3 regions of the Bradyrhizobium sp. AZCC 1678 genome follow, and region 3 is predicted to be linked to each of the others. Evidence: riboswitches for the same ligand, from Rfam matches in the RefSeq annotation. Region 3 holds a riboswitch; each other region holds the start of a gene.
The links. A riboswitch is a leader RNA that binds a small molecule or an ion and turns the genes downstream of it on or off. The one in region 3 is predicted to bind cobalamin.

Region 1 (2,260 bases), 560 kb from region 3:
TGCCTTACTCCGTTTTCCTCAACGAGGCGGAGCGGTGTCGTTACGACATCGAGTTGCTCAGTCACCGGTTCGGCGTGGGCTTTGAAACGATCTGTCACCGGCTGAGCACCCTGCAGCGCCATAATGCGCGGGGCGTTCCGTTCTTCTTCATCCGTGTCGATCGCGCCGGAAACATATCGAAGCGCCAATCGGCGACCGACTTCCATTTTTCGCGGGTCGGCGGGACCTGTCCGCTGTGGAACGTCTATGAGGCCTTCGCCAACCCGGGGCGTATCCTGACGCAATTGGCGCGGATGCCCGATGAACGAACCTATCTCTGGATTGCCCGCACAGTGTCGCACGGCAGCGGGGGCTACGGCGCGCCCGCCAAGACGTTTGCGGTCGCCTTGGGATGCGATGTTCGCCATGCGGAGCGAATCGTCTATTCGCAGGGTCTCAAGATCGATCCGTCACTGGCGACGCCGATCGGCATGGGCTGCAAGGTGTGCGAACGGCCGGACTGTCCGCAGCGCGCATTTCCGCCGGTCGGCCGGGCCTTGCGAATCGACGAGACGCGGTCCCGCTTCGCGCCCTATGCGACGTCATGAGCTGAACGCGGCTGGAATAGCGGGGAAAACGTTTTTCAAGCGGAGAAAGAATCAGCTTCCCATGCTTTTCATCCCCCTGCGGAAATTTTTTTTGATCGTCGATCTCCAGCGCCCCATTGACACTCCGGCCCGAATAATACCAGATATAGCCGTCACGGCCCGCCCTATCGCAAGATTTGGTGGCTAAGAGGGAAGTCGGTGTATCGCGTGTTTTGCGAGAATCCGACGCTGCCCCCGCAACTGTAAGCAGTGAGTTGTTCCCGATTTCACGTCACTGATGCGGCCACGCATTGGGAAGACCGGGTACGACGCCGACCTGCGAGCCAGGAGACCTGCCGCGACACCAAAAAACGTCCACGGGCGGGGTGTCCGGCGGCCGCTTGCAGAATCATGCCGGTGCTTTGCCGCCGGGCATCCAATGCAGCGTCGCCCCAAGACATCCAGCCCCAACAACACTACGGGGTCTGCCGATGTCGCAATCTTCTCAACTCGTTTCTCCCGAAGCCAAAGCCGCTCCCTTTCTCGCGTTGCGCTCTGAATCATCAGCCGCGCCTCCAATGCAGGTGATCCGCCGCAACGGCACGGTTTCGAAATTCGATGCCAGCAAGATTTCGGTCGCGATGACCAAGGCGTTCCTCGCGGTCGAGGGGCATGGCGCGGCCGCTTCCCGCCGCGTGCATGAAATCGTCGAGCAACTGACCGACGAAGTCGTCGGCGCGCTGTCGCGCCGGATGAGCGAGGGCCGCACCTTTCATATCGAGGACGTGCAGGACCAAGTCGAACTGGCCTTGATGCGCAGCGAGCACCACAAGGTCGCGCGCGCCTATGTGCTGTATCGCGAGGAGCGAACGCGGCAGCGCGCCGGGCAGGAAGCGGCCAAATCGGCCAAGCCGTCAACCGGACCTTTGTTGCATGTGACGCTGGCGAACGGGACGAAAGTTCCGCTCGACACGGCGCGGCTGGTGTTGATCGTCAACGAGGCGTGTGCTGGCCTCGATGGCGTCGAGGCGGCTCCAGTGCTCACTGAGACCCATCGCAATCTCTATGACGGCATCAGCCAGGATGAATTGGCGCTGGCGTCCGTCATGGCTGCGCGCACGCTGGTCGAACAGGAGCCGAACTACGCCTATGTCAGCGCGCGGCTATTGCTCGACAAGCTGCGCACCGAGGTGCTGTCGTTCGTGCTCGGTGCGCCGACCAGCGCGTCGCAGGCCGATATGGCGGTACGCTACGGCGAATACTTCCCCGCCTACATCAAGACCGGCATCAAGGCCGAGCTGCTCGATCCCGATCTGGCGCGGTTCGACCTGAAGAAGCTCGCCGCGGCGCTGAAGCCGGAGCGCGATCTGGCGTTCCAGTTTCTGGGGCTGCAAACGCTGTATGACCGCTATTTCCTGCATGAACGCGGCAACCGCATCGAACTGCCGCAGGCGTTCTTCATGCGCGTCGCGATGGGCCTTGCGCTGCGCGAGATCGACCGCGAGGCACGCGCTATCGAGTTCTACGACCTGCTGTCGTCGTTCGACTTCATGGCTTCGACGCCGACGCTGTTCAATTCGGGAACGCTGCGACCGCAATTGTCGTCCTGCTTCCTTACCACCGTTGCCGACGATCTTGACGGCATCTTCAAGTCGGTCAAGGACAACGCGCTCTTGGCGAAATATTCCGGCGGG
Region 2 (2,260 bases), 560 kb from region 3:
TGGTCGATGGCGACACCGGCTATGGCGAAGCGCTCAATGTGATGAACATGGTGCGCACCTTCGAGGACGTCGGCGCTGCCGCCGTTCACATCGAGGACCAGTTGCTGCCGAAAAAATGCGGCCATCTCAACGACAAGAAGCTGGCGGACGCGCGCGACATGGCCGCCAAGGTCGCTGCCGCCGCCAAGGCGCGGCGTCATCTCTATCTGATCGCAAGAACAGATGCCGCGGCGAACGAAGGCATGGACGGCGCGGTGGCGCGCGCCAAACTCTATCTGGAAGCGGGAGCGGACGCGATCTTCCCGGAAGCGATGATCTCGCGTGAGATGTTCGAGGAGTTCGCCAGGCGCGTTCCCGGCGTTCCGCTGCTGGCGAACATGACCGAGTTCGGCAAGACGCCGTTCTTCACCGCATCCGAGTTCGAGGCGATGGGTTATCGCATGGTGATCTGGCCGGTGTCGTCGCTCCGCGTCGCCAACAAGGCCCAGCAGAATCTGTTCGCCGCCCTCAAACGCGATGGCAGCACCCGTGAGATGCTCCACCAGATGCAGACGCGCGCTGAGCTGTACGCAACGATCCGGCTGCACAACTACGAGGCGCTCGACGCCTCCATCGTCAAAACCATCGTTCCCACCGGCATGCCGCAGAGGTGAACCATGTAGCTATCGCGCTTCGATCGGAATGACGTTCATCGAATGATGGCAGAGAGCGCAGCGGGGGACGACCGATCTCGTATTGACTGAGATCGCCGTTGACCTTAACTGAACCCGTCGTGGTTCTTCGGGCTCGTTCGGCCCGAAGCTAAGAGGGAAGCCGGTGCGGCCGAAAAAGCCAAAGCCGGAGCTGCCCCCGCAACTGTAAGCGGCGAGCCGCTGTCCAACAAAGTCACTGAGACCACAATTGGTCTCGGGAAGGCCGGACAGCAGCACTGACCCGCGAGCCAGGAGACCTGCCTCGACAACATACACGTCCTCGGGCGGGGTGTCCCGGTGGTGCGGTTGCGGTTCCGCGCGCGCTTCCCGCCACGCGGAATCCAGACGTGTCACTTCGGCCTTTGCCCCCAACTTTTGGGGTTAAGCCAATGTCTTCTGCATCGTCATCTTCTACATCGTCTACTTCCACAGTCTCCACTTCTGCGCTTCCCGTTGCCTCCCTCGGCACGCCGCGTATCGGCCCGCGCCGCGAGCTGAAATTTGCATTGGAAAGTTTCTGGTCCGGCGCCTCGGACGAAAAAGCCCTGATCGAAGCCGGCGCCGGGCTTCGCGCCGCTAACTGGGTGCGACAGAAAAAGCTCGGCGTCAGCGTGATCCCGTCGAACGATTTTTCGTTCTACGACCAGATGCTCGACACGTCAGTGATGGTCGGCGCGATCCCTGAAATCTATCGCTGGAACGGCGGCCCGGTCCCGCTCGCGACCTATTTTGCGATGGCTCGCGGCGCACAAGGCAAAGCGAACGAGGCGAGCTGCGGCCATACGCATCACGGGCACGATGCAGCCAACGGCATGCCCGCGCAAGAAATGACAAAATGGTTCGATACCAACTACCACTACATGGTGCCTGAACTAGCGAAGGATCAGCAATTCACCCTCGCCTCGCGCAAGCCGATCGAGGAATACGAGGAAGCCAAGGCGCTGGGCTATCAGACCCGCCCCGTGCTGGTCGGGCCGGTCACGTTTCTCAAGCTGGCGAAAAGCAAGGATACCGGTTTCAATCCGCTGTCGCTGCTCGACCGGTTGCTGCCAGTTTACATCGACGTGCTGCGCGAATTGGCCTGCCGGGGCGCCGAATGGGTGCAGATCGACGAGCCATGCATGGTGCTCGACCTCGACATCATCGCGCAGCAGGCGCTGCATTACGCCTATAGTGAGATCGCCAACGCGGTGCCGCAACTCAAGATCATGCTGGCGACCTATTTCGGCGGGCTTGGCGGCAACCGCGATACCGCGCTGGCGTTGCCCGTCGCCGGCCTGCATCTCGATCTGGTGCGCGCGCCGGATCAAATCGACGGCCTCGCCGATTTTCCGGATAACCGCGTGCTGTCGATCGGAATCATCGACGGCCGCAACATCTGGCGCGCGGATCTGGTCCGGATCCTCGACCGGCTTGAACCCGTGATCGCGAAACTCGGCAAGGACCGTGTGCAGATCGCCCCCTCCTGCTCGCTGCTGCATGTCCCGATCGATCTGGCGCTGGAAACGGGGCTCGATTCTGAAATCAAGAGCTGGCTGGCGTTCTCGGTGCAAAAGCTCGAGGAACTG
Region 3 (2,260 bases):
CCGACGCCGAGCGCCACGCCCGAAATCACGAACAGCCGCAGGCGGCCGACATCGACGCCGAGGCTTTGCGCGGTTTCCTCGCCCAGGCTCAGCGCGCGAAAGGCATGGCGCTGGCTGAACAGCATGATCGCGCCGGCAATGATGAAGGGAAATGCCAGCATGACATGCTGAAAACTGCGATCCTCCAGCGAGCCAAGCAGCCAGAACGCGATCTCCAGCACCACGAAGGGATTGCTGGAGAGGTTCATCACCAGCGCGGTGGCCGCGCCCGCAAAGCTCGAAATCGCGAGGCCGGAGAGGATGAGTATCAGCAGCCCGGCATTGCGCCCGGCGATGGTCAGCAGCCCGAACACCGAAACGAACGCCGCGATGATCGCCGCGACCGGCAGCGCGTAGGAGCGCACGTCGGCCAGCCCCAAGGCGATCACCAGCACCGCGCCGAAGGCGGCCGATTGCGGCGCGCCGAACAGCTCGGGCGAGGCCAGCGGATTGCGCAACAGGCCCTGCAGCGATGCGCCTGACAGCCCGAGGATGGCGCCGATCGCCAGCGCCAAGAGCGTCCGCGGCAGGCGGATTTCCCGCACGATCACCTGCGAAACCTCGCTGCCGCCGCCGAACAGCGCTTCCGCCACGGCAAGCGGCGACAGCCGCACCGGACCAATACCCAGCGAGATCAGCACCAGCAGCCCAACGAGGGCGGCAAGCGCCGCGGTCGCGCCGATCCGCCGGCGCGCGGCATCCTCGTTGGTCACGGTTACAGCCTCAACACTCATTGATCGTCCTAAAGCAGGTTTACCCGCTCCGGTACAGGAGCGCAGGCAAAGAACAGGCAGGAGTGCTCATGCGGCAAAAATAGCGCACTCGTCCAGTTGACATCGCAAGCGCGCCCAAGGCGGATTGACTCGAACTTTGGCAAACTTCTACCATAGTTCCCGACGGTTCCCGTTTTTGGGGATCAAAAGGGAATGCGGTGCGGGGAAGTCCCCCAATTCCGCGGCTGCCCCCGCAACTGTAAGCGGCGAATCCTTCGTCATAGGCCACTGGGAATCTCGGTCCTGGGAAGGCGACGATGGGTAACGACCCGCGAGCCAGGAGACCTGCCGTCAGCCGTGGTCACACGCGAAGATGTCGGTCGGGGAGTACAGGCATTAGCTTCACCTAAGCTGCATTAGCACATGGTGAGACTTGGTTCGCTGTGACGTGCCACTGACGTCATACCGAGGTCTGAACCATGTCTTCCACCATCGCCACGCGGCAGCGCCGCTACTGGCTTGCCTCCAGTTTCCTGATACCTGTCGCATCGCTCGGCATTTCCGGCGCGCAGGCGCAGCAGACGCCATCCGAGCAATTGCCGCCGATCGAGATCACCTCGCCCACCGACCCGAACCGGACCCGCGCCAAACCGACCTACGATGAAGCATCGACCTCGCGCCGCGTCGTACCAGCGGCTGCGCCGTCGACCGGCACGCGGCCCGCGGCAGGGACCGGCACCGCATCGCAAAGCGTTTCGCAAGGCGCGGGCGGCAGCGGCGGCCGTCAGTTCTCAGGCATCGTCGGCACGGCGTCGACGGTTATTACTGCCGAAGAGATCGCGCATTCGCCGGCCCAAACGTTGCAGGAAATCATCGCGCAAACGCCCGGCGTGCAGCTGACCAGCCTCTTTGGCGGCGTCAACGGCGCCAAGACGTCGGTCGACCTGCGCGGCTTCGGCGCGTTCGCGACCTCAAATACCCTGGTGCTCATCAACGGCCGACGTCTCAACGACATCGACATGGCCGGCGTCGATCTCTCGACCATTCCGCGCGATTCGATCGAGCGTATCGAAATCACGCGCGGCAACAGCGGCGCGGTGCTCTACGGCGACAATGCCGTCGGCGGTGTCATCAATATCGTCCTGAAGAACGGCGTCAGCGGCCCGCCGGTCGCCATGCGCGCAGAGGCCGGAGTCGGCTCCTTCAACCAGCGTATGGCCTCGGTCTCGACGGCGCTGAATTCGGGACCATGGTCGACGTCATTCTACGGCAACGCCATCAAGTCCGACGGTTACCGGGTCAACAACGCGCTCGATCAGCGCAATGGGGTCGGCAATCTCAATTACACCACACCCGACCTCAAGGCCTTCCTTACGGTGACCGGCGACGACCAGAAGCTCGGTTTTCCGGGCGGACGCACCGTCGATCCTTCGATCGGGCTAAATCAACTCGTCACCGATCGCAGGGGCACAAATACGCCGTTCGATTACGGCAACCAGCAGGGCGCC

Region 1: it holds a riboswitch for cobalamin, as region 3 does, so the genes downstream of both, V1294_RS08395 (ribonucleoside-diphosphate reductase subunit alpha) here and V1294_RS05615 (TonB-dependent receptor) in region 3, are expected to answer to the same signal.
Region 2: it holds a riboswitch for cobalamin, as region 3 does, so the genes downstream of both, metE (5-methyltetrahydropteroyltriglutamate--homocysteine S-methyltransferase) here and V1294_RS05615 (TonB-dependent receptor) in region 3, are expected to answer to the same signal.

Annotation. Positions count from the first base shown of each region.
Region 1 covers NZ_JAZHSE010000001.1:1,763,023-1,765,282, forward strand. The annotation lists gene V1294_RS08390 (short-chain fatty acyl-CoA regulator family protein) at 1-587, shown strand, start outside; cobalamin riboswitch at 726-941, shown strand; gene V1294_RS08395 (ribonucleoside-diphosphate reductase subunit alpha) at 1,058-2,260, shown strand, end outside.
Region 2 covers NZ_JAZHSE010000001.1:1,756,350-1,758,609, reverse strand. The annotation lists gene prpB (methylisocitrate lyase) at 1-653, shown strand, start outside; cobalamin riboswitch at 757-971, shown strand; gene metE (5-methyltetrahydropteroyltriglutamate--homocysteine S-methyltransferase) at 1,082-2,260, shown strand, end outside.
Region 3 covers NZ_JAZHSE010000001.1:1,200,235-1,202,494, reverse strand. The annotation lists gene V1294_RS05620 (FecCD family ABC transporter permease) at 1-773, opposite strand, end outside; cobalamin riboswitch at 920-1,119, shown strand; gene V1294_RS05615 (TonB-dependent receptor) at 1,232-2,260, shown strand, end outside.